Regions from separate parts of the Nocardioides sp. NPDC000445 genome, predicted to be linked through region 2. Evidence: riboswitches for the same ligand, from Rfam matches in the RefSeq annotation. Region 2 holds a riboswitch; the other holds the start of a gene.
What was found. Region 2 has a riboswitch for thiamine pyrophosphate ahead of ABT304_RS05415 (thiamine ABC transporter substrate-binding protein). Riboswitches for the same ligand answer to the same signal wherever they lie in the genome.
Positions count from the first base shown of each region.

Region 1: linked by a shared signal. The riboswitch ahead of thiE (thiamine phosphate synthase) and the one ahead of ABT304_RS05415 (thiamine ABC transporter substrate-binding protein) in region 2 are both predicted to bind thiamine pyrophosphate.

Region 1 covers NZ_JBEPDH010000005.1:286,235-297,349, reverse strand. Annotated here, with positions in the region: gene ABT304_RS09265 (thiazole synthase) at 1-354, opposite strand, end outside; gene thiS (sulfur carrier protein ThiS) at 351-551, opposite strand; gene ABT304_RS09255 (FAD-dependent oxidoreductase) at 548-1,651, opposite strand; gene thiE (thiamine phosphate synthase) at 1,651-2,262, opposite strand; TPP riboswitch at 2,256-2,365, opposite strand; gene ABT304_RS09245 (carboxymuconolactone decarboxylase family protein) at 2,410-3,000, opposite strand; gene ABT304_RS09240 (fumarate hydratase) at 3,101-4,789, shown strand; gene ABT304_RS09235 (ABC transporter ATP-binding protein) at 4,847-5,791, shown strand; gene ABT304_RS09230 (ABC transporter permease) at 5,788-6,654, shown strand; gene ABT304_RS09225 (helix-turn-helix transcriptional regulator) at 6,658-6,891, shown strand; gene ABT304_RS09220 (TFIIB-type zinc ribbon-containing protein) at 7,006-7,308, shown strand; gene ABT304_RS09215 (hypothetical protein) at 7,362-7,604, opposite strand; gene ABT304_RS09210 (GNAT family N-acetyltransferase) at 7,623-8,168, opposite strand; gene ABT304_RS09205 (SPFH domain-containing protein) at 8,230-9,258, opposite strand; gene ABT304_RS09200 (NfeD family protein) at 9,274-9,720, opposite strand; gene ABT304_RS09195 (DUF6328 family protein) at 9,781-10,281, opposite strand; gene ABT304_RS09190 (glucose 1-dehydrogenase) at 10,281-11,115, opposite strand, start outside.
Region 2 covers NZ_JBEPDH010000003.1:178,039-189,153, reverse strand. Annotated here, with positions in the region: gene cds1 (L-cysteine desulfhydrase Cds1) at 1-367, shown strand, start outside; gene ABT304_RS05445 (YwaF family protein) at 331-1,029, opposite strand; gene ABT304_RS05440 (putative protein N(5)-glutamine methyltransferase) at 1,226-2,011, opposite strand; gene ABT304_RS05435 (hypothetical protein) at 2,028-2,384, shown strand; gene ABT304_RS05430 (hypothetical protein) at 2,381-2,794, shown strand; gene ABT304_RS05425 (MBL fold metallo-hydrolase) at 2,791-3,843, shown strand; gene ABT304_RS05420 (GNAT family N-acetyltransferase) at 3,833-4,264, opposite strand; TPP riboswitch at 4,295-4,403, shown strand; gene ABT304_RS05415 (thiamine ABC transporter substrate-binding protein) at 4,400-5,461, shown strand; gene ABT304_RS05410 (ABC transporter permease) at 5,458-7,116, shown strand; gene ABT304_RS05405 (ABC transporter ATP-binding protein) at 7,249-8,295, shown strand; gene ABT304_RS05400 (phosphatase PAP2 family protein) at 8,307-9,374, shown strand; gene ABT304_RS05395 (acyl-CoA dehydrogenase family protein) at 9,406-11,115, shown strand, end outside.

The sequences.
Region 1 (11,115 bases), on a different contig from region 2:
GAGCTCGACGGCATCGGGCATCAGCGAGGTCTCGTCGCCGATCACCTCCAGCTTGACCCAGTCCGTCTCCAGCGCCTCGCGGGCGAGCTCGGCGGTCAGCACCGCCTCGCGTGCCGAGAGGCAGCCCGCGGTGTTGGGCAGGATCGGAACCTCCGCCGCGCGCAACGTCTCCAGCAGTCCGCCGGAGGCCGTCGAGGACGTACGCCGCATCGAGACGGTCACGAGCCCCGGCTCGGCGGCGGCGATGACGTCGGGGAGCAGGGCCAGGTTGGGCAGGCCGCCGGTGCCGAGGAAGAGGCGTGAGGAGAGCTCACGCCCAGCGATCTTGAGCCCGTTCTCGGGGATGCCGCTCATCCGCCCTGCACCGCCGTCACGATCTCGACGACATGTCCGTCCTGGAGCGGCCATCGCGCCCAGTCGTCGCGCGGCACGATCTCCTCGTCCACGGCGACGGCGATGCCGCTCGGCCGCCGGTCGCCGGTACGTGCCTCGAGCAGGTCGGCAACGGTGCCGCTGACCTCCATCGGCTCGCTGTTCACGGTGATCTTCATCCGTCCTCCTTCATCCGGAACCGACGCGGATCGACCGCGGGCTCCACTGACCCTGTCTCGATGTGGTCGGCCACCAGCTGTGCGATGAGCGGAGCCAGCAGGACACCGTTGCGGTAGGCGCCCGCGGCGAGCACGACTCCCGGCTCGTGGGTCGGGCCGACCAGCGGGAGGTTGTCGGCGGTGCCCGGGCGGTCGCGAGAGGTCGCCTCCACGACGCTCGCGCGGTCCAGCGCCGGCACCACCCGGCGGGCGGAGTCGAGCAGCCGCCACACGCCTTCGACGGTCGGCAGCAGCGGACCGTCGCGCTCCTCGGTGGTGGCCCCGATGACCACCTCGTCGCTGTCGATGCGCGGCACCACGTAGATCTGCTCGCCGTGCGCCCAGGCCCGCACCGTCCGCTCCACCGGCTCCTGCGTCCGCACCCGCACGACGTCTCCGCGCATCGGGCGGATCAGGGAGGAGTACGGATCGGGAAGCTGCGCGCCGGTCGCGATGACGGTGACCGTGTTGGTCATCTCGACAAGCTCGATACAACGCTCGACACGCTCGCTGGCGCTCGCGGCTCGACCAGCGGATTCGTCGGTTGAGCCGCCGGAGCCGCTAGGCGGAGGCGTGTCGAAACCAACACGGTCCCCGACCCGTTCGAGCAGCGCGCAGACGACCGCACGCGGGTCGACCGAGTGGTCCTCGGCGAGGAAGGCCCCACCGGCGACGCGGCCGAGTCCGGGCTCACGGGCCAGCAGCTCGCGGCGTAGGAGTCGCTCGTAGGAGACCCCGGCGAGGTCGAGCACCGAGAGCTGCCGCTCGACCTGCTGGACGTCCCCGGCGTCGAGGCCGACCAGCAGCGTCCCGCGGGTGTGCACGGGCACCCCGAGCCTGGCGGCGAACCCGGGCCAGAGTGCCAGCGACGACAGGCACAGGCGGGTCAACGACTCCTCGCCGTACCAGGCCTCACCGGCCGGGCTGAGCATGCCGGCCGCGGCGTACGACGCCCCCGAGCCCGGTGCGGGATCGACCACGGTGACGTCGTGCCCGCGCCTGATCAGCTCGTCGGCCACGGACAGCCCGACGATCCCGGCACCGAGGATCCGTACCCGCATCAGCCGACGGCTTCCACGAGCTCCTTCGCGGCCTGAAGTGGGTCGGGTTGTCGCCAGAGTCCGCCGATCACGGCGACTCCGTGGGCTCCGGCGGCGCGCACGGGGCCGGCAGACGCCGCCGAGATCCCGCCGATCGCGATCAGCGGCAGCACGCCGGCGGCATCGGTGACGGCGGAGACGCCGAGCGGGTCGGGGAGCCCGGCCTTGGAGGTGGTGGCGAAGACCGGCCCGAACCCGGCGTAGTCCGCGCCCGCGGCGGCAGCCGCCTCGACCGCGGCCCGGTCCCGGCAGGTCGCGCCGATGATCAGCCCCGGAGCGACCGCGTCGGCGATCCGCCGGGCGTCGGCCAACGGCAGATCGGACGCGCCGAGATGGACGCCGTCAGCACCGGCGGCGAGCGCGACATCGAGCCGGTCGTCGACGACGACGCGCGCCTCGTACGCCGCGACGAGCTCGATGACGGACGCGGTGAGAACCACCAGCTCCCGTGTGGTCGCGCCCTTGTCGCGTACCTGGAAGCCGTCGACTCCTGCTGCGGCGAGCGCAGGCAGGAGCGTCAGGTCGTCGGTCGTGGACACGAGGCAGAAGAGCCGCGGGAGAGCAGGCAACACGTCAGGTCACTTCCTTCGCCGGCATGATCCGGATCAGGTACTACGGTCGGAGCGGCTCCAGCTCCCTCTCAGCCCGCTGCCGCGGACTCCCGTGTGGGTTGGGTCTCGATCACTGTAACGGAATCGTGGGCACCCGACGCAAGGGGTTCACCCGATCGTGGACGGCTGACCTCCGCGCTGTGCGAGCGGCTTGAGCTCACAGGCCTCCGCGAAGCCGTCGGACTCGATACCCAGGGCGATGTTGGTGCGGGTCGAGAAGTTGGCGAACCCGATGACCGCGGTCAGCTCGATCACCGCCGCCTCGCCGAGCTGCGCGACCAGGCCCGACACCATCTCGTCGGTGACGGTCGGCTCCGCCTCGCTCATCGCCTCGGCGTACGCCATCACGTCCCGCTCCAGCGGCGTGAAGACATCGGACTCACGCCAGCGCGGCACCTCCCGGGCCTTGTCCATGTCGAGACCGCGGTTGTGCGCCTCGAAGTAGTTGTAGTCCAGGCACCAGCTGCACCCCACGGCCGAGGCGACGGCCATGTGGGCGAAGGACTTCAGCTGCTCGTCGCAGGCGTCCCACTTCTTCACCTTGGAGCCGAGGCCGGACATGCCCATCAGCACCTCCTGGTTGTGCCAGTAGACGCCGACCGAGGACGGCACCTGACCGAGCATCTTCTTGGCGAACCGCTTGATCAGCATCCCCTTGAAGCCGGTGATCTCCGCGGGCGCGATGCGGGTGGCAGTCATTTCTCCTCCTGGTTCTCGGCCCCGCTCTCCGGGGCGCTCGACATCTAGACGGCGGACGCGCGCGATCTGTGACATCCCCGGCGGCGTACGATTCACTTCCGTGGCTGACGTTGAGTTCCGGTACTCCGACCTCCTCCCGACTTCTCATGACGAGACTCCTTATCGGTTGATCACGTCAGAGGGGGTGGAAGAGATCGAGGTCGACGGGCGCAAGTTCCTCAAGGTCGACCCCGAGGCGATCCGCCGGCTGACCGCCGAGGCGATGAAGGACATCAACCAGTACCTCCGCCCGGCCCACCTCAAGCAGCTGCGGAAGATCATCGACGACCCCGAGGCCTCCGGGAACGACCGCTTCGTCGCGCTCGACCTGCTCAAGAACGTCAACATCTCCGCCGGCGGCATCCTGCCGATGTGCCAGGACACCGGCACCGCGATCGTGATGGGCAAGAAGTCCGAGGGTGTGCTGACCGGCGCCGACGACGCCGAGACCGTCAGCCGCGGTGTCTTCGACGCCTACACCAAGCTCAACCTGCGCTACTCCCAGCTCGCGCCGCTGACCACGTACGAGGAGAAGAACACCGGATCCAACCTGCCGGCGCAGGTCGAGATCTACTCGACCACCGAGGGCGAGAACGGCCCGGAGTACAAGTTCCTCTTCATGGCCAAGGGCGGCGGCTCGGCCAACAAGTCGTTCCTGTTCCAGGAGACCAAGGCGATCCTCAACCCCGACCGGATCCTGACCTTCCTCGACGAGAAGATCCGCTCGCTCGGCACCGCCGCCTGCCCGCCGTACCACCTCGCCGTCGTGATCGGCGGAACGTCGGCGGAGTTCGCGCTCAAGACCGCGAAGTACGCGAGTGCCCACTACCTCGACAACCTCCCGACCGAGGGCTCGATGAGCGCCCACGGCTTCCGTGACACCGACCTGGAGGAGAAGGTCTTCGAGCTCACCCAGTCCTTCGGGATCGGCGCCCAGTTCGGTGGCAAGTACTTCTGCCATGACGTACGCGTCGTCCGGCTCCCCCGCCACGGCGCCTCCTGCCCCGTGGCGATCGCGGTCTCCTGCTCCGCCGACCGCCAGGCGCTGGGCAAGATCACCCGCGACGGCGTGTTCCTCGAGCAGCTCGAGACCGACCCGGCGCAGTACATGCCCGACGCCGGCATGGCCGAGGAGATCTCGGCCGGCGAGGTCGTGGACATCGACCTGAACCAGCCGATGTCGGAGATCCTGGCGACGCTGTCGCAGCACCCGGTCAAGACCCGCCTGTCGCTGTCCGGCCCGATGGTCGTGGCCCGCGACATCGCGCACGCCAAGATCAAGGAGCGCCTCGACGCCGGCGAGGAGATGCCGGACTACCTGAAGAACCACCCGGTCTACTACGCCGGGCCCGCCAAGACGCCCGAGGGCATGGCGAGCGGATCCTTCGGGCCGACCACCGCCGGCCGGATGGACTCCTATGTCGAGCAGTTCCAGGCTGCCGGCGGCTCGATGGTCATGCTGGCCAAGGGCAACCGCTCCAAGGTCGTCGCCGAGGCCTGCGGGACCTACGGCGGCTTCTACCTCGGCTCCATCGGCGGTCCCGCCGCGCGGCTGGCTCAGGACTGCATCAAGTCGGTCGAGGTGCTCGAGTACCCCGAGCTCGGCATGGAGGCGGTCTGGAAGATCGAGGTCGAGAACTTCCCGGCCTTCATCGTCGTCGACGGCGAGGGCAACGACTTCTTCACCGACCCCTCCGGCACCACCACGGTGCCGCTGACCGGGATCCGGGTGCGCTCCAAGGAGCGCTGAGCGGGCGCCCACCCAATTCGCTGTCGCACTTCGTCTATCGGTCGTAGTATTCCTGCTATGCACGATAGCGAGAGCACAACAGCGCTCACCGACCTCGCGCTCGACGTACGCGACCTGCGGGTGCGCTACGGCAGCAACGAGGTGCTCAAGGGCGTGACCTTCTCCGCCCGTCGCGGCGAGGTCGTCGCCCTGCTCGGCCCCAACGGCGCCGGCAAGACCACGACCATCGAGGTCCTCGAAGGATTCCGGATGCCGGCCTCGGGCGACGTCTCGGTGCTGGGCTCCGACCCGGCACGGGGCGACGAGCGGTGGCGTGCGCGGGTCGGCGTGGTGCTCCAGTCATGGCGGGACCACAGCCGCTGGCGGGTGCGCGACCTGCTCGACTACCACGCGCGGTTCTACGCGCCGTACGCCACCGCTGAGGTCCCTCGCCCGTGGGACGTCGACGAACTGCTCGCCGTCGTCGGCCTCACCGCCCACGCAGACCAGAGGGTGATGCGGCTCTCCGGCGGCCAGCGCCGCCGGGTCGACGTCGCGATCGGCATCGTCGGCCGTCCCGAGCTGGTGTTCCTCGACGAGCCGACGGCCGGCTTCGACCCGCACGCGCGACGAGAGTTCCACGAACTTGTGCACCGGCTCTCCGACTTCGAGAACACGACCGTGCTGCTGACCACCCACGACCTGGCCGAGGCGGAGAAGCTCGCCGACCGGATCCTCGTGCTCGACCGCGGCACGATCATCGCCGACGGCAGTCCCGACAAGCTGGCCCTCGACCTCGCGACCAAGGCGGAGGTCCGCTGGACCGCCGGAGGCGACCGGCACGTGCACGCGGTCGAGGACCGCGACCCGACCGAGTTCGTACGCCGCCTGCTCGCGACCGAGCCCGACGTGACCGAGCTCGAGGTGAAACGGGCCAATCTCGAGGACACCTACCTCGCGCTCGTCCAGCGGGTCGAGAGCGGCCGGGCCGATGACCACGAGAAGCTGGAGGCGCTCTCATGATCACCACCGGGACCACAGGCACGCGCGGCGTCGCCGTACGCGCCGGGCTGCACCGCGGCTGGCTGGAGACCAAGTACTCGCTGACCGACGTCGGGGACATCTTCTGGATGCTCCTGTTCCCGGTCAGCTTCACGGTGACGCTGCTTTTCATGCGCGGCAACACCGTGCCCGGCACCGACCTCGCCCTGGGTGCGATGGTGCTGCCGAGCCTGATCGGGATGTCGATCGCCTTCGGCGGCCTCGCGGGCCCGGCGATGCAGATCGCCACCGACCGTGAGGACGGCACGCTGCTGCGGGCCAAAGCGACGCCCGACGGGATGCTCGGCTATCTGATCGGCAAGATCTGGTTCTTCGGGCTGACCACGCTGGCCAGCCTGGTGCTGCTCGCGATTCCCGCGATGACGGTGATCGGCGACCTCCGGATCGACGGCCGCACGGCGCTGCTGCTCCCGGTCATCTTCGTCGTCGGCATGGTCGCGACCGTTCCGATCGGGTCGGCGCTCGGCTCGATCTTCAAGTCGAGCGCCCAGTCGATGCTGATCATGCTGGCCTCGATGCTGTTGATCGCGATCTCCGGCATCTTCTACCCGATCACCGCGATGCCCACCTGGCTGCAGTGGGTCGGGCAGATCTTCCCCTTCTACTGGCTCGGGCTCGGCACGCGGTCCGCGATGATGCCTGCCGGGGCGGAGGCCGCGGAGATCGGAGACTCCTGGCGTACGGTCGAGATGTTCGCCGTCCTCGGCGTCTGGGCCGTCATCGGACTCGTGCTGGCACCGATCGTGCTCCGCCGGATGGCTCGCCGCCAGACCGGCTCCGCGATCGCGGCGGCGCGCGACAAGGTCATGTCCAGGGGCTACTGACCTGTGGCCAACGAATCGGACACCGTCTACAACCGGATCGCGATGCTACGCGCCGAGCGCGGCATCTCGCGCCGGGAGCTCGCCGACGCCCTCGGCGTCCACTACCAGACCGTGGGCTACCTGGAGCGGGGCGAATACAGCCCCTCGTTGCATCTTGCTCTGCGGATCGCCGCCTACTTCGACGTCGCCGTCGACGTCGTCTTCGCCATCGAGCCGTTCAAGCGTCTCGGCGACTGATCCCGTTCCTTCCGGAGCAGGCGAAGACCGGACCTCCGCCGACGTCGAGCCCCAGCGATGCGGGGCGACCGGCTAGGTTGATGGGCGCCGATCCCCGAGGACGAGGAGACCCCCATGCAGTGCCCCATCGACGGTGCCACCCTGGTGATGAGCGAGCGCCAAGGCATCGAGATCGACTACTGCCCGCAGTGCCGTGGTGTGTGGCTGGACCGCGGCGAGATCGACAAGATCATCGAGCGGTCCGTCGGTGCCCCGCAGCCCGGCAGCTACCAGCAGCCCCGCCAGGAGCAGAAGCGCGACGAGCGACGCTATGAGAAGCGGGAGTACGAGCGGCGCGACTATGACGATGACGACCGCCGCCACGACAACCGCCGCGGTCACCACCGCGAGTCCTGGTTGGGTGACCTCTTCGGCTGATCCTGCCGGGCGCCGCGTACGCACCTGATGGTCCCTGGACGTACGCAGAGTCCCTAGACGTCGTTGTCGCGCCGGTTCTCGGGCGGCGCCTCACCGGGCCCGGACCCATGCGTGTCCGGGCTGCCGGACTCGGAGTCGGGGTAGCCGGCAGTCGCGTCGGACGGCGCGATCGGAGTGCCACCCTCGCCTTCGAGGTTCTCGGCCGCGGAGACCTGGCCGCCCTCCTCGTCCGTCCCCGTCTCCTCGGTGTACTCGGGATCGTCGGGGCCCTCTGCTGGTAACGGTTGCTGGCTCATGTCCTGTGCGGTACCCCGTTACCGGGAGAACCACTCCTGGCGCAGCAGCCCGAACACCCACGAGTCCGAGACGTCGCCGTTCACCACGCAGTCCTCGCGCAGCGTCCCCTCCAGCGTGAAGCCGAGCTTCTCCAGCACCCGGGCGGAGGCGGCGTTGCGGGTGTCGGCCTCGGCCTGGACCCGGTTCAGGTCCAGGGTGTCGAAGGCCCAGTCCAGGAGCGCGCCCGCGGCCTCGGTCGCGATGCCCTGACCCCACCCTGCCCTGGCGAGGCAGTAGCCCAGGGAGGCGCTGCGGAAGTCGGGATTCCAGGAGTTCAGGGTGCACCAGCCGGCGAAGGCGGAGTCGCGCTCGATGACCAGCCGCGCCCCGCTCCCCTCCTCGGCCATCGCATGGCTTCGGGCGATGAACTGCTCGGCACGCGCCCGCTCGGTCCAGGGCGGCGAGTCCCAGTAGCGCAGGACGTACGCGTCGCTCTGGAGGGCGAACAGCGGCTCGGCATCGGCGGCGGCGAACGGCCGCAGCCGCAACCGCTCGGTCGTCAGCGTCGGGGTGGGCAGCGGCACCCGGCCATCTTGTCAGCGACCGAGTGCCCTCAGGAAACGGGTTTCTGCGACCTCCGCGGCGTCACCCGATGATGCGGTCCGCCCGGGCCGACTCCTCGTGGGCCGCCTCGACCGCCTTGGCCGCCTCGTGCTCCGCCTGCTCGATCGCCTCGCGAGGCGAGGGAACCGGCGGCGTACGTCCTGCGTCGTGGCCGTTGTCCGACCCCTTCGCCGACTGCATAGAGGAGGCGTTGTCGGCGAAGGCGCCGGTGACCGTACGCATCGCCTCGGTGAGCTCGCCGGGGATGACCCAGAACGAGTTGCCGTGCGACGCGAGCGAAGGCAGCATCTCGAGGTACTTGTAGGCCAGGACCTTGGGGTCGGCGTCGTTGGCGTGGACCGCCTGGAAGACCCGCTCCAACGCCGTGGCCTCACCCTCGGCCTCGAGGATCCGGGCCTGCTGGTTGCCCTCCGCCTCCAGGATGGACTTCTGCCGGGTGCCCTCGGCCTCGAGGATCAGCGAAGCCCGCTTGCCCTCCGCGTGCAGGATGGCGGCGCGCTTGTCCCGCTCGGCGCGCATCTGCTTCTCCATCGCCTCCTTGATCGAGGCCGGCGGGTCGATCGCCTTGATCTCGACCCGGTTGACCCGGATCCCCCATTTCCCGGTGGCGTCGTCGAGCACCTCACGCAGCCGCGCGTTGATCGTCTCGCGCGAGGTCAGGGTGCGCTCCAGGTCCATCGAGCCGATCAGGTTTCGCAGCGTGGTGACGGTGAGCTGGTCGATCGCCTGCAGGTAGTTCGCGACCTCGTAGGCGGCCGCCCGCGGGTCGGTGATCTGGTAGTAGAGCACCGTGTCGATGTTGACCACCAGGTTGTCCTCGGTGATCACCGGACGCGGGTTGGAGGAGTAGACGGTCTCGCGTACGTCCAGCTTGGTGTTGACCCGGTCCACGAGCGGGATCACGAAGTTCAGCCCTGGCTGGAGCGTGATCCGGTAGCGCCCGAAGCGCTCGATGTTGTAGCGCCGGGCCTGCGGCACGATCCGCACCGTCGAGGCGACCGCCCCCACCACAAGCGCGACCATGACCAGAACGATCAGCAGAAGTTCCATCTCGTACGCCCTCCTCTAAGGGGACAGCGAAAGCGGGTCGCGCGGATGCACGAGCGCCGTCGCGCCTTCGATCTCGAGCACGTCGACCCGGCATCCGACCGGGATGACCAGGTCCTCGTCGTAGGGGCGGGCGGTCCATTCCTCGCCCGCGAGCCGGACCAGCCCGTGCGCGTAGCTCACCTCCGCAAGGACGACCGCCTGACGGCCGACCAGCGCGTCGGTGCCATCACGCACCGGCGGTGGCAGGGCCATGTGACGGCGTGCGATCGGCCGCACCAGCAGCACGCTGCCGCCACCCGCGAGCGCGAAGACCAGCATCTGCACCAGCACGGGCGCGCCCAAGGCGGCGCTGCCCGCGGCAAGGAGCGCCCCGCCGGCGACGAAAGCGAACGCCAGCGTCATCGTGAACGCCTCGGCAATTCCGAGCAGTACCGCGACGAGGATCCAGAAGAACGACCACATAAGCCCACCAGACTCGTTTGTTCACCAGGGTACTCCCGGTGTGGTGGTCATCACATGGGGTCAGTGCGAGTTATTTCGCCCGTTGAGCAGCGGCAGTCCCGCCCACAGCGAGACGAACAGGACCAGCACGCCGATGGCCGCGACGACCCCGGCGCCGAAGGAGAGGACGACGTCGAAGACGAGCAGCACGACCAGCGCCGAGGTGATCGCGAAGCCCGCCAGTCCGGCCCGGGCACAGGCGTGCGAGGCAATGACCAGCCACGGCCGCTGGCGGCGCCTGAACAGGATCCGGTGGAAGGAGACGGGGGCGATGATGAGGGATGTGGTGATGACCGAGCCGACCAGCACCACGAGGTAGATCGTCTGCTGGTGGTCGGCCAGGTCCGGGAAGCGAGGCGAGAACGGGACGGTCAGCAGGAAACCGGTCAGGATCTGCACGCCGGTCTGCAGCACCCGCAGCTCTTGGAGGAGCTCGTTCCAGTTCCGGGTGATCCGCTCGGCCGGGTCCTCGTCCGGACCACCGCCCTCGATCTCACCGGGGTGAATGCTGCTCGCGGCCATCAGAACACCGGCCGTCCCCCAGTCACCCCGAGAACGGTGCCAGAGACGTAGGACGCCTCGGCCGGAGAGGCCAGGAACACGAACGCGGGCGCGACCTCGGCCGGCTGACCGGCGCGCCCCAGCGGCGTGTTCGCCCCGAACTTCTGAACCTTCTCCGGCGCCTGCGTCGCCGGCTGCAGCGGGGTCCAGATCGGCCCCGGAGCCACCGCGTTCACCCGGACCCCGTCGGGCCCGAGCTCGGCGGCGAGGTTGACGGTGAAGTTGTTGATGGCCGCCTTCGTCGCGGCGTAGTCGAGCAGGCTGGTCGAAGGTTCGTACGCCTGGATCGAGGCGTTGTTGATGACGCAGCCGTTGCTCTTCCGCAGGTGCGGGACGGCTGCGCGGGTCAGCCAGAGGAGGGCGTACAGGTTCGTCTTGAACGTCCGGTCGATCCGCTCGTCGTCCATGTCCGTCAGACCCTTGTCGCGGGCGAACTGGTAGCCGGCGTTGTTGACCAGGATGTCGAGGCCGCCGAGCTCCTGCACGGTGCGTTCGACGACCTCGTCGCACGCCTCACGCTCGCGCAGGTCGATCGGGATGGCCAGCGGCGTACGTCCGGCCTCCTCGACCAGCTTCGAGGTCTCCTGGGCGTCCGGCTCCTCCTCCGGGAGGTAGGTGAAGGCCACGTCGGCCCCCTCACGGGCGTACGCGATGGCGACCGCGCGGCCGATGCCGGAGTCGGCACCGGTGATGAGCGCGACCTTGCCATCGAGGCGGCCGTGGCCCTGGTAGCTGGACTCGCCGTGGTCGGGCAGCGGGTCCATCTCGCCGGTGAGCCCGGGAGGTTCCTGCTGC
Region 2 (11,115 bases):
GTCGCGCATCGAGGGGATCGGCCGGCCGCGGGTCGAGCCGTCCTTCGTCGGCGGGGTCGTCGACGACATGGTCCAGGTCCCCGACGCGGCGTCGATCGCGACGATGCGCTGGCTCTCGGCCCGGATGGGCCGCTCGGTCGGCCCCTCGACGGGCACCAACGTGTGGGCATCGCTGGGTGTCGTACGCGAGATGTCCGAGGCCGGCACCGAGGGCAGCGTCGTCTCGCTGCTGTGCGACTCCGGGGAGCGCTACCGCTCGTCCTACTACGACGACGGCTGGGTGAGCGAGAAGGGCATCGACCTGGCGCCGTACGCCTCGGCTCTCGCCGACTACGAGCGCACCGGCGTCCTCGTCGACCCGTCCTGACGGGCCCAGATCCGCAGTCCCAGCGTGACCAGCGCCCACACGCCGGCGACGATCAGGATCTCGTTGAGGACGTAGACCGGCCACGGCCCCAGCAGGTCGAGCATCGAGCCCGACTCCGGCTTGTAGCGCAGGTAGCCGTAGTTGGCGTCGAGGGCGAGGTTGAGGACGTACGCCACCGCGGCCCATGCCGCGGTGGTCGCGACCGCCCAGCCGTAGTCGCGCCACCGGGGTAGCAGCTTGAGCCCGAAGACCAGGTAGACCGCGGCGGTCACGATCATCAGGTGCTGGCCCCAGAAGGTGAAGTAGCTGACGTCCGGGAAGTCCATCACGTCCGGGGTGAAGACGCCTTGCGTGGTCAGCGTGAGGCCCCAGAAGCACGTCAGCGCGATCGGGTAGGGATGGTGGGTCCACAGCGCGAACGCCGCCGCGACCCACGCCAGGTCGCACAGGTGGATCGGCAGATCGATGAAGAGATCGAAGTCGGTGACCCATTCGTGGGCCTGCAGCGGGATCGTCGTCAGCGGGATCGCGAGCGCGAACCCTCGTGAGAATCTCGACGGCTCCGGGTCGGCCCGCTGCCGCCTGCCCAGCCAGACGACGGCCACGATCCCTGCTGTGAGCAGGGACAACGGCACCAGGTGCGCCAGACCGTAAGCCTGCATGACGGAAGTCTGACGGGATTCTCGAAAAAATTCTTCCCAACTCGCGTCATGGTTCCGCGGCTGGCCCGTTTCACCGGCGAGAAGGTCGTCCGCCGGTGGGGGGTGGACGAACTTTCAAGGTGGCGGTCCCTCTGAATGCACACTGCGGGGGTGGTGTGCAATCAGAGGGACGCCTCGCTTTTCAGGCCATCGTCTTTCAGGCCATCGTCCCCGTCACCGCGGTCGCGTAGAGGTCCTCGTCGTGATGGATCTCCGCGACCAGCCCCTGCTCCCGCATCAGGCTCGCGGTGACCGGCGCCTGCTCCTGGCCGGACTCGATGACGAGTACGCCGCCGGGGGCCAGATGCTTCGGAGCCTGCTCGATCACGCGGCGCTGCACGTCGAGTCCGTCCGCGCCGCCGTCGAGGGCCACGTGGTGCTCGTGGTCGCGCGCCTCGGGCGGCATGTTGCGGATCTGGTCGCTGGGCACGTACGGGGCGTTGGCCACGATCACGTCGAGCTCGAGGTCGTGGGGGAGCGGGTCGTAGAGGTCGCCGAGGAGCACCTGGCTCGGGGGCAGATTCTGCCGAGCGCACTCGACTGCCGCCGGGTCGATGTCGGTGGCCCAGACCTCCGCGTCCGGGAGACGTGCCGCGATGGCGGCGCCCAGCGCTCCGGTCCCGCAGCCGAGGTCGAGAACCCTGCGGATCGCGCCTCGCCCGGCCGACCCTACGGCGAGGTCCACCATCAGCGCCGAGCGCTGCCGGGGCACGAACACCCCCGGCGCGACCCGGATCCGGAGCCCGCAGAACTCTGCCCAGCCCAGGATGAGCTCCAGCGGCTCGCCGGCCACGCGGCGTACGACCATCTCCTCCCGCTCCTGGGCGGAGACCGGGGCGGACTCGAGCAGCGCGGCCTCGTCCTCGGCGAAGACGCAGCCGGCGGCGCGGAGACGGGCGACGAGCCCAGGATCGGGGGCTGGGCCACGGGAGGCAGAGGTCATTGGAGAAGATTGGCACGTGGACGCCGTGACCCTGATCGGATTTATCGTGGCCGGGTATGCCGCGTTCGTGACGATCGCGGCCGCGCTCGGCGTGGTGCTGAAGGCGCCCCGGCCGAAGTGGCTGGACCAGGTGGCGTGGATGCTGGAGCTCCTGGCGGTCGTGCTCGCGATCGGCGCGCTGGCGGCCTGGTCGGGCGGACGCAAGCCGGAGTCGCTGTCGACCTTCCTGGGCTACCTCGGCGCGCTGGTGTGCCTGATGCCGCTGGCGCTGCAGACGATGCGTACGGACCGCTCGACCTGGTCCTCGGGCGTGATCGCGGCGGCGGCCCTGGCGACGGGCGTCGTGGCCGTACGCGTCATGATGGTCCGGTGACCGCGACCTCACCTGCCAAGACTCGTTCCGGTCCGCACCTGGTGCTGCTGACCGTCTACGCGATCTTCGTGCTCGCCGCGGGCGCCCGGTCGCTGGTGCAGGTCTTCACCGACTTCGACGAGGCCCCGATCGCCTACTCGCTCTCGGTGGTGGCCGCGGCGACGTACGTCGCGGGCTGGTTCGCGATCCGCCGAGCCGCCAACGGGTCGGCGGGCTTCGCGAAGATCATGCTGTGGATCGAGCTGGCCGGTGTCATCGTGGTCGGTGTCCTGTCCTTGGCCGTGCCGTCCTGGTTCCCGGACGACTCGGTATGGTCGAAGTTCGGGAGCGGATACGGATTCGTTCCCGCCCTGTTGCCGATCCTGGGTCTGCTCTGGCTCTGGAGAGGTCGACCCGAAGGAGACCGATGAGTCAGTCGACAGCCACCGCCATCTCGCCTGACTCGGGGGAGCACTGGTCCGCTCCGGGAGCGTGGACGGTCGCCGACGGCGTACACCGGATCCCGCTGCCGCTGCCGATGGACGGGCTCAAGGCGGTCAACATCTACGTCCTCGAGGGAGACGACGGGCTCTCGCTGGTCGATGGCGGCTGGGCGATCACCGAGGGCCGCTCTGCGCTGGAGAACGGCCTGAAGAGGCTCGGCTTCGAGTTCGGTGACATCCGGCGCTTCCTCGTCACCCACGTGCACCGTGACCACTACACGCTCGCCTCGGTGCTCGGTCAGGAGTTCGGCGCGGACGTGCTGCTCGGCGCCGGCGACCGGCCGACCCTCGAGCTCACCAACGGCGACCTCGACGGCTGGGTCTCGACCGATCGGCTGCTCGCCCACGCCGGTGCGCACGAGCTGGCCGCGAAGTGGGCGGCCAACCCGCCGCCGGCACCCGATCTGTCCCACTGGCGGATGCCTTCTCGGTGGTTGGAAGGCGACGTACGCCTCGACGTGGCCGGCCGCGACCTCGATGCCGTGCACACCCCTGGTCACACCCAGGGCCACTACGTCTACGCCGACCTGGCCGGCTCGGTCCTGTTCGCCGGCGACCACGTGCTGCCCACGATCACGCCGTCGATCGGGTTCGAGCCGGTGCCGGTCATCGACCCGCTGGGCGACTTCATGGCGTCGCTGACCAAGGTCCGCACCCTCCCCGACCTGCGCCTTCTCCCCGCCCACGGCCCCGTCGCCTCGTCGTCGCACGCCCGCGTCGACGAGCTCCTGGCCCATCACGAGTCCCGCCTCGCCCAGTCGCTGGCGTCCCTGCAGGCAGGGAGGCGCTCTGCGCTCGAGGTCGCCAACGACCTCGGCTGGACCCGCCACGAGCGTGCCTTCGCCGAACTCGACTACTTCAACGCCGGCCTCGCGGTCATGGAGACCAAGGCCCACCTCGAGCTGTTGGCCGCCCGCGGTCAGGCCACTCGTGAGGAGACCGAGACCAGCGTGCTGTTCGCCCCCGTCAGCGGGTGAGGCGCATCGGGGTGTGGGGGATGCCGTCCTCGAGGAACTCCTCGCCGTCCTTGACGAACCCGAGCTTGGCGTACCAGCCGGCCAGCGGCGTCTGAGCGTCGAGGACGATGTCGCGGTGGGGGACGGCCTCGATGGCGGCTCTCATGATGACGTCGGAGAGGCCTTTCCCGCGGTGGGAGGGGGCGAGGACGACGCGGCCGATCCGCCACACGTCGCCGTCGTCGAGGATGCGGGCGGTGCCGGCGAGCTGGCCGCCGTCGCTCAGCACCACGTGACGCGTTCCGGGCTCGAGGTCGCGGCCGTCCAGATCGGGGTACGGGCAGTCCTGCTCGACGATGAAGACGTCCTGGCGCAGCCGCCACAGGGCGTACGCGGTCGTCGGGGAGAGGTCGTCGAAGGACGAGATGGCGACGTCGGTCATGGGTCGATTCTGGCAAGCAGTAGTGTTGCCGGGAACAGACAGGGGAGGCCGGGAGGCCTGAGAGTGCGGCGAACAGCGCCGCAGACCCTCCGAACCTGCTCCGGTTGATACCGGCGAAGGGAGTCAGAAATGCGCATGCGTACGCCTGCCATCGCTGCCACTGCTATCTCGGCTCTGCTGCTGTCCGCGTGCGGGGGCAGCCCTGCCGAGCCGGACGCCGAGCCCTCGAGCGGCTCCGACGACAAGACCGTCGTGCTGCTGACCCACGACAGCTTCACGCTGCCGAAGGAGGTGCTGGCCGAGTTCACCGAAAAGACCGGCTACACCGCCGAGATCCGGCACGCGGGCGACGGTGGCGAGCTGACCACCAAGATCGCCATGGACACCGGCAACCCCGACGGTGACGCGGTCTTCGGCGTCGACAACACCTTCGCCAGCCGCGCGATCGACCAGGGCGCGCTGGAGGCCTACACGCCGGAGACGGTCCCGGCCGGGGTCGACGAGTTCAACCTCCCGGGCGACGAGAAGCACTTCCTCACCCCGGTCGACAACGGCAGCGTGTGCGTCAACATCGACACCGAGTGGTTCGCGGCCAAGAAGCTGACGCCGCCGGAGACGCTCGACGACCTGGCCGAGCCTGCGTACAAGGATCTCTTCGTGACCCCCGGCGCGGCGACGTCGACGCCGGGCATGGCGTTCCTGCTGGCGACCGTGGCCGAGTACGGCGAGGACGGCTGGGCCGACTACTGGGGCAAGCTGATGGACAACGGCACCAAGGTCGTCGACGGCTGGGACCAGGCCTACTACTCCGACTTCACCCAGGGCGGCGGCAAGGGGACGCGACCGATCGTCGTGTCGTACGACTCCTCGCCGGCCTTCACCGTCAAGGACGGCAAGACGACGACCAAGGCGCTGCTGGACACCTGCTTCCGACAGGTCGAGTACGCCGGCGTGCTCGAGGGCGCCGACCACCCCGAGGGCGCCAAGGCGCTGATCGACTTCATGCTCTCCGACAGCGTGCAGGGGGCACTGCCGGAGAGCATGTACGTCTTCCCCGTCTCCTCCGGCGTCGAGCTGCCCGCCGACTGGGCGAAGTTCGCCCAGCAGCCCACCTCGCCGCTCTCCGTCGAGCCCGAGGAGATCGACGAGAACCGGGAAGCGTGGCTGGCGACCTGGAGTGACACGATCGCGCAGTGAGCTCCACCCGTCGTGCTGTGATCCGGCGAATCGGGACCCTGGTCGCGCTCGCCGCTCTCCCGGTGGCCGTGCTGGCGGTCTTCTTCGTCCTGCCGGTCACCGGGATGGTGCAGCGCGGCCTGTTCTTCGAGGGATCCTTCGATCCGTCGGTCGTGTCCAGGATCGTGGGGCGCCCGGAGATCCAGCGGGCGCTCTGGTTCACGCTGTGGTCCTCGGGGCTGGCGACGGTGCTGAGCGTCGCGCTCGGGCTGCCGGCTGCGTACGCGCTCTATCGGCTGAGCTTTCCGATGCAGCGGTTCATCCGGGCGGGGCTGCTGGTGCCGTTCGTGCTCCCCACCGTCGTCGTCGGGGTCGCCTTCCGTGAGCTCATCGGCGAGGCCGGGCTGTTGGCCGGGCTGGGGCTCGACGGGACGCCGACCGCGATCATCCTCGGGCTGGTCTTCTTCAACGCCTCGGTGGTGATCCGGGCGGTCGGGGCGGCCTGGGAGTCGCTCGACCCGCGTCCCGGGGAGGCCGCTGCCGCGCTGGGCGCCTCGCCTTCTCGGGTCCTGTTGACGATCACCCTGCCGGCGCTGCGTCCCGCGATCGTCTCGGCGGCGTCGGTCGTCTTCCTCTTCTGCGCGACCGCGTTCGGGATCGTGCTCACCCTCGGCGGGGTGCGCTACAACAGCATCGAGACCGAGATCTACAAGCTGACCTTCACCCTGTTCGACCTTCCCGGTGCCGCGGTGCTGTCGGTTCTCCAGCTGGTGGTCGTCATCGGGCTGCTGGTCGTGGCCGGCCGACTGCGATCGGTCCCGGATCCCGCGCAGTCCCGGGTCGTCGTACGCCGGCGGCGGGTCTCGCTGCGCGACATCCCGGCCCTGTTGTCGACGTCGGTGCTGGTCCTGCTGGTCGCCGGGCCGCTGCTCGCCCTGCTGCTCGGATCGCTGCGAGACGATGACCGGTGGAGTCTCCGGAACTACACGGCCCTGCAGACTCCCGGGTTCGACCCTCCGCTGCCGGTGCCGGCCACGACCGCGCTGATGACCTCGCTGGCGGTCGCGGTGCAGGCATCGTTGGTAGCACTGACCCTCGGGCTGCTGGTGGCGTTCGCGGTGACGCGTCGGTCCCGTTCGGTGGCCGAGCGGCGGGTACGTTCCGTCCTGGACGGGCTGTTCATGGTGCCGCTCGGGGTCAGCGCCGTCACGCTGGGGCTCGGGCTCTACCTGACTCTCGGGTCGGACCCGCTCGACTTCCGCGACGAGCCGTGGCTGGTGCCGCTGGCGCAGGCGCTGGTCGCGTTGCCCCTGGTTGCGAGGACGTTGGTGCCGGTCCTGGGGTCGGTCGACGACCGTCTCCGGCAGGCCGCCGCCGGACTCGGGGCCGGGCCGTTGCGCGCGGTCATGACCGTGGACGTACCCGCCATCTGGAAGCCGCTCCTCGCCTCCTCCGGGTTCGCCTTCGCGGCGTCGCTGGGGGAGTTCGGCGCGACCTCCTTCCTCGTCCGCGAGGAGCGCCCCACCCTCCCTGTCGTCATCCTCCGGTTGCTGTCCCGCCCGGGCTCGGACAACTACGGCATGGCCCTCGCCGCCGCATGCGTCCTCGCCGCCGCCACCGCCGTCGTGATGCTCCTCGTCGAGCGTCTCCGCGTCCCTTCGATCGGAGCACTGTGAACCGTCGAGAAGTCACCCCCGTCGGCCGAGACGTCACTCGCGTCGGCCGAGACGTCACGGCTGTGCCCTCTCGGCCGACGTACGTGACGCCTCGGCCGACGGGGTTGACGCCTCGGCAGGATCGAGGTTGCGATGCTGTCGCTGCGTGAGGTGTCGGTGGCGTACGACGGGAAGGCTGCCGTCACGGACGTCAGCCTGGAGCTGGCGGACGGCGAGGTGCTGGCGCTGCTCGGGCCGTCGGGGTCGGGGAAGTCGACGCTGCTGCGGGCCGTGGCCGGACTGGAGCCGGCGACGGGGGAGATCAGCTGGGACGGGCGCCCGCTGCGCGGGGTGCCGACGCACAAGCGTGGCTTCGCGCTGATGTTCCAGGACGGGCAGCTGTTCTCGCACCTCAGCGTCGCGAACAACGTCGCCTACGCGATGCGGTTGCGCCGGATCCCGGCCGCCGACCGTACGAGGAGGGTCGCCGACCTGCTCGAGCTCGTCGGCCTGGGCGGCTACCAGGACCGACTGCCGGGCACACTGAGCGGCGGCGAGCGGCAGCGGGTCGCGCTCGCGCGTGCGCTCGCCGTCGAACCGCGGCTGCTGCTCCTCGACGAGCCGCTCTCCGCGCTCGACGCCGGGCTGCGGGAACGGCTCGCGGGCGACCTGCGACGGATCCTGCACGAGGCGGGCACCACCGCGCTGATGGTCACCCACGACCAGGAGGAGGCCTTCGCGGTCGCCGATCGGATCGCGCTCCTGCGCGACGGTCACCTGGTGCAGGCGGGGACCCTGCGGGAGGTGTGGGCGAGGCCGACGGACACCTGGGCCGCCCTGTTCCTGGGGTACGCCCGCGTGCTCGAGGGGCCGGCGGCGTACACGGTCCTGAAGGCCGCCGGGCTGGCACCGGCCGGAGCGGTCGCGCTCCGCCGCTCGGCCTTCGTCGCCGATCCGGCCGGCCCGCTCACCGGCACCGTGGTCTCGGCCAGGGCCACGCCGGAGCAGCACCGGCTCGTCGTACGTCTCGACGAGGTCGGTGAGGTCGATGCCGTCGCCGACTCGGCGCCGGCGCCGGGGGAGTCGGTCAGGCTACGGGTGGAGCCGAACCGGCTGGCCGTTCCGGAATCTGTTGTCCCCGAATCGTGCGCCCAGGAATCGTGCGCCCAGGAATCGGCAGAGCAGCCACCCGCCATTTAAACTTAGCGGCTATGTATCGTCGCGCTCAGATCTTCCTCGTCAGTAGCGCGCTGATCTTCGGCCTGATCGCAGTCGTTACCGCGCAGATCGTCGACAAGCGCATGCTCGACCCGGAGGGCTTCCTCGGACCGTCCTGGCTCCGCCTTCCCCTCCTCGTCGGAGCTGCCCTCCTCGTCGACCTCGTGCCACGTACGCTGTGGAAGTCCAAGTTCAAGTGGAAGGACATGGGCCCGATCTTCAAGGAGCGGGTCCGCACCCACTGGACCCGTGAGCGGCTGACGCTCGTGGCGTTGGGCATCGTCTGCTTCTACCTGGTCTACGTCTGCTACCGGAACCTCAAGTCGTTCCTGCCGTTCGTGGTGCCGGAGACCTATGAGTTCGACCACGAGCTGCACCTGATCGACAAGGCGGTGCTCTTCGGTGCCGACCCGGCGATCCTGCTCCACGACCTCCTCGGCACCGGCTGGGTGGCCTGGTTCCTCTCCTACATCTACATGTGGTTCCTGCCGCTGGTGCCGTTCGCGGTCGCCGCGTGGCTGGTCTGGTCGCGCAACCTGGCCTACGGCTACTGGTTCGTCGCCTCGCAGTGCATCGCCTGGATCCTCGGCACGGTCTCCTACTACTGCCTGCCGACGGTCGGGCCGGGCCTGCAGTACCCCTATCTCTACGCCGACCTGCCCGAGACACCGGCGAGCACACTCATGGAGTCGCTGGTCTTCACCCGGCAGCACGTCCTCTTCGACGTCGACGCCAACGTGGTGCAGTCGGTCGGTGGCTTCGCCTCGCTGCACTGCGGCATCACCCTGCTGGTGGCGCTGATGATCCACGCCACGATCGACAACAAGATCGCCCGCTGGGCCGGCTGGATCAACTTCGGGATCACCGTCGTGGCGACCGTCTACTTCGGCTGGCACTACCTCGCCGACGACATCGCGGGCTGCATGATCGCGCTCGTCGCCTACTACTTCGGTGGCCTCGCGGCCGGCCAGAAGTTCCAGCGCAAGGGTGTGCGACGGCTCGTCCCGGAGTCCGACGAGATCGCCGAACGAGAGGCGAAGGTCGCCCACGAGCTGACCTGATCCGGGACCCGTCTCGGCTTAAGGTGGCGGTGTGACCGCCATCGATGCAGCCTCACTGACCGCACTTCTCGACGGGCGATACGCGGGAGTCCGGGAGGACGTACGCAAGTCCCTGATCGAGCGCGCCGACTTCCTCGACGAGGTCGAGGAACTGTCCCGGCCCGAGTATCGCGAACGCGTACGGGAGGTGCTCCTCGACGTCTCCGCGACCGGTCTGACCGGGCTCGGGTTCCCGAAGGAGTACGGCGGGGGCGGTGACGTCGGCGCCTCCATCGCCGCCTTCGAGGAGATGGCCGGCGGCGACCTGTCGCTGCTGGTGAAGTCCGGGGTGCAGTTCGGGCTCTTCGGCGGGGCCATCCTCCAGCTGGGGACGGCCCGCCACCACGACCGCTACCTCGCCGACATCGTCTCCGGGCGCCTGCTCGGCTGCTTCGCGATGACCGAGCACGGCCACGGGTCCAACGTGGCCGCGGTGGCGACCGTGGCCACCTACGACCCGGATGCGCGGGAGTTCGTCATCGAGACGACCCGGGAGGACGCGTACAAGGACTACATCGGTAACGCCGCGGCCCATGGTGAGCTCGCCGTCGTCTTCGCCCAGCTCGTGGTCGGCGGCGAGGAGCGCGGGGTGCACGCGTTCGTGGTGCCGATCCGGGTCGACGGGGAGCCCGCGCCCGGGGTCAGGATCGCGGACGACGGACCCAAGATGGGGCTCAACGGCGTCGACAACGGACGGCTGTGGTTCACGGGCGTGCGGGTGCCGCGTACGTCTCTCCTGAACCGCTTCGCGGACGTCACCGAGGCCGGCGAGTACGTCTCCGAGATCGAGTCGGCCGGACGGCGCTTCTTCACCATGCTCGGCACGCTCGTGCAGGGACGCGTCTCGGTCGGCGGCGCCGCGATCCGGGCCTCGGAGGTCGCGCTGACGATCGCCGTCCGCTACGCGCTGCGGCGCCGGCAGTTCGAGGCGTCGGCGGACGCCGAGGAGTCGCTGCTCCTCGACTACGGCCAGCATCAGCGGCGCCTGCTGCCGCTGGTCGCGCGGACCTATGCGCTGCGCTTCGCGCAGGAGGTCGTACGCGACGACCTGCACGACGTCTTCTCCGGCGTGACGACCTCCGAGCACGCCCGGCGCGAGCTCGAGTCGCGAGCCGCCGGCACGAAAGCCCTGGCGACCTGGCACGCGACCCGGACGATCCAGGAGTGCCGCGAGGCATGCGGCGGGGCGGGCTACCTGGCCGCCAACCGGTTCGCGGCCCTGAAGGCCGACACCGACGTCTTCACGACCTTCGAGGGCGACAACACGGTGCTGCTGCAGCTGGTCGCCAAGGGGCTGCTCACCGGCTACTCCAGCGAGTTCGAGGAGATGGACCAGCTCGATCTCGTACGCTTCGTGGCCGGTCTCGCCGTCGAGACGGTCCTGGAGCGCACCGCCGTGCACAAGCTGCTCGAGCGGGTCCGCGACGTCGTACCGATCGCCGGGGAGCGCGAGCCGGACATCCTCGACTCCGACTACCACCTGGCGATGCTGCGCTTCCGTGAGGAGCACATGCTCGCCGGCGTCGCCCGGCGGCTCCAGTCCGGGGTCAAGGCCGGGCGCTCTCCGGGCGAGGTGTTCTCGATGGTGCAGGACCACGTCATCGGGGTCGCTCACGCGCACGTCGAGCGGCTGATCCACGAGGCGTTCCGGGAGAAGGTCCGGGTGCTCCCCGAGGGTCCCGTACGCGACCTGATGGACCTC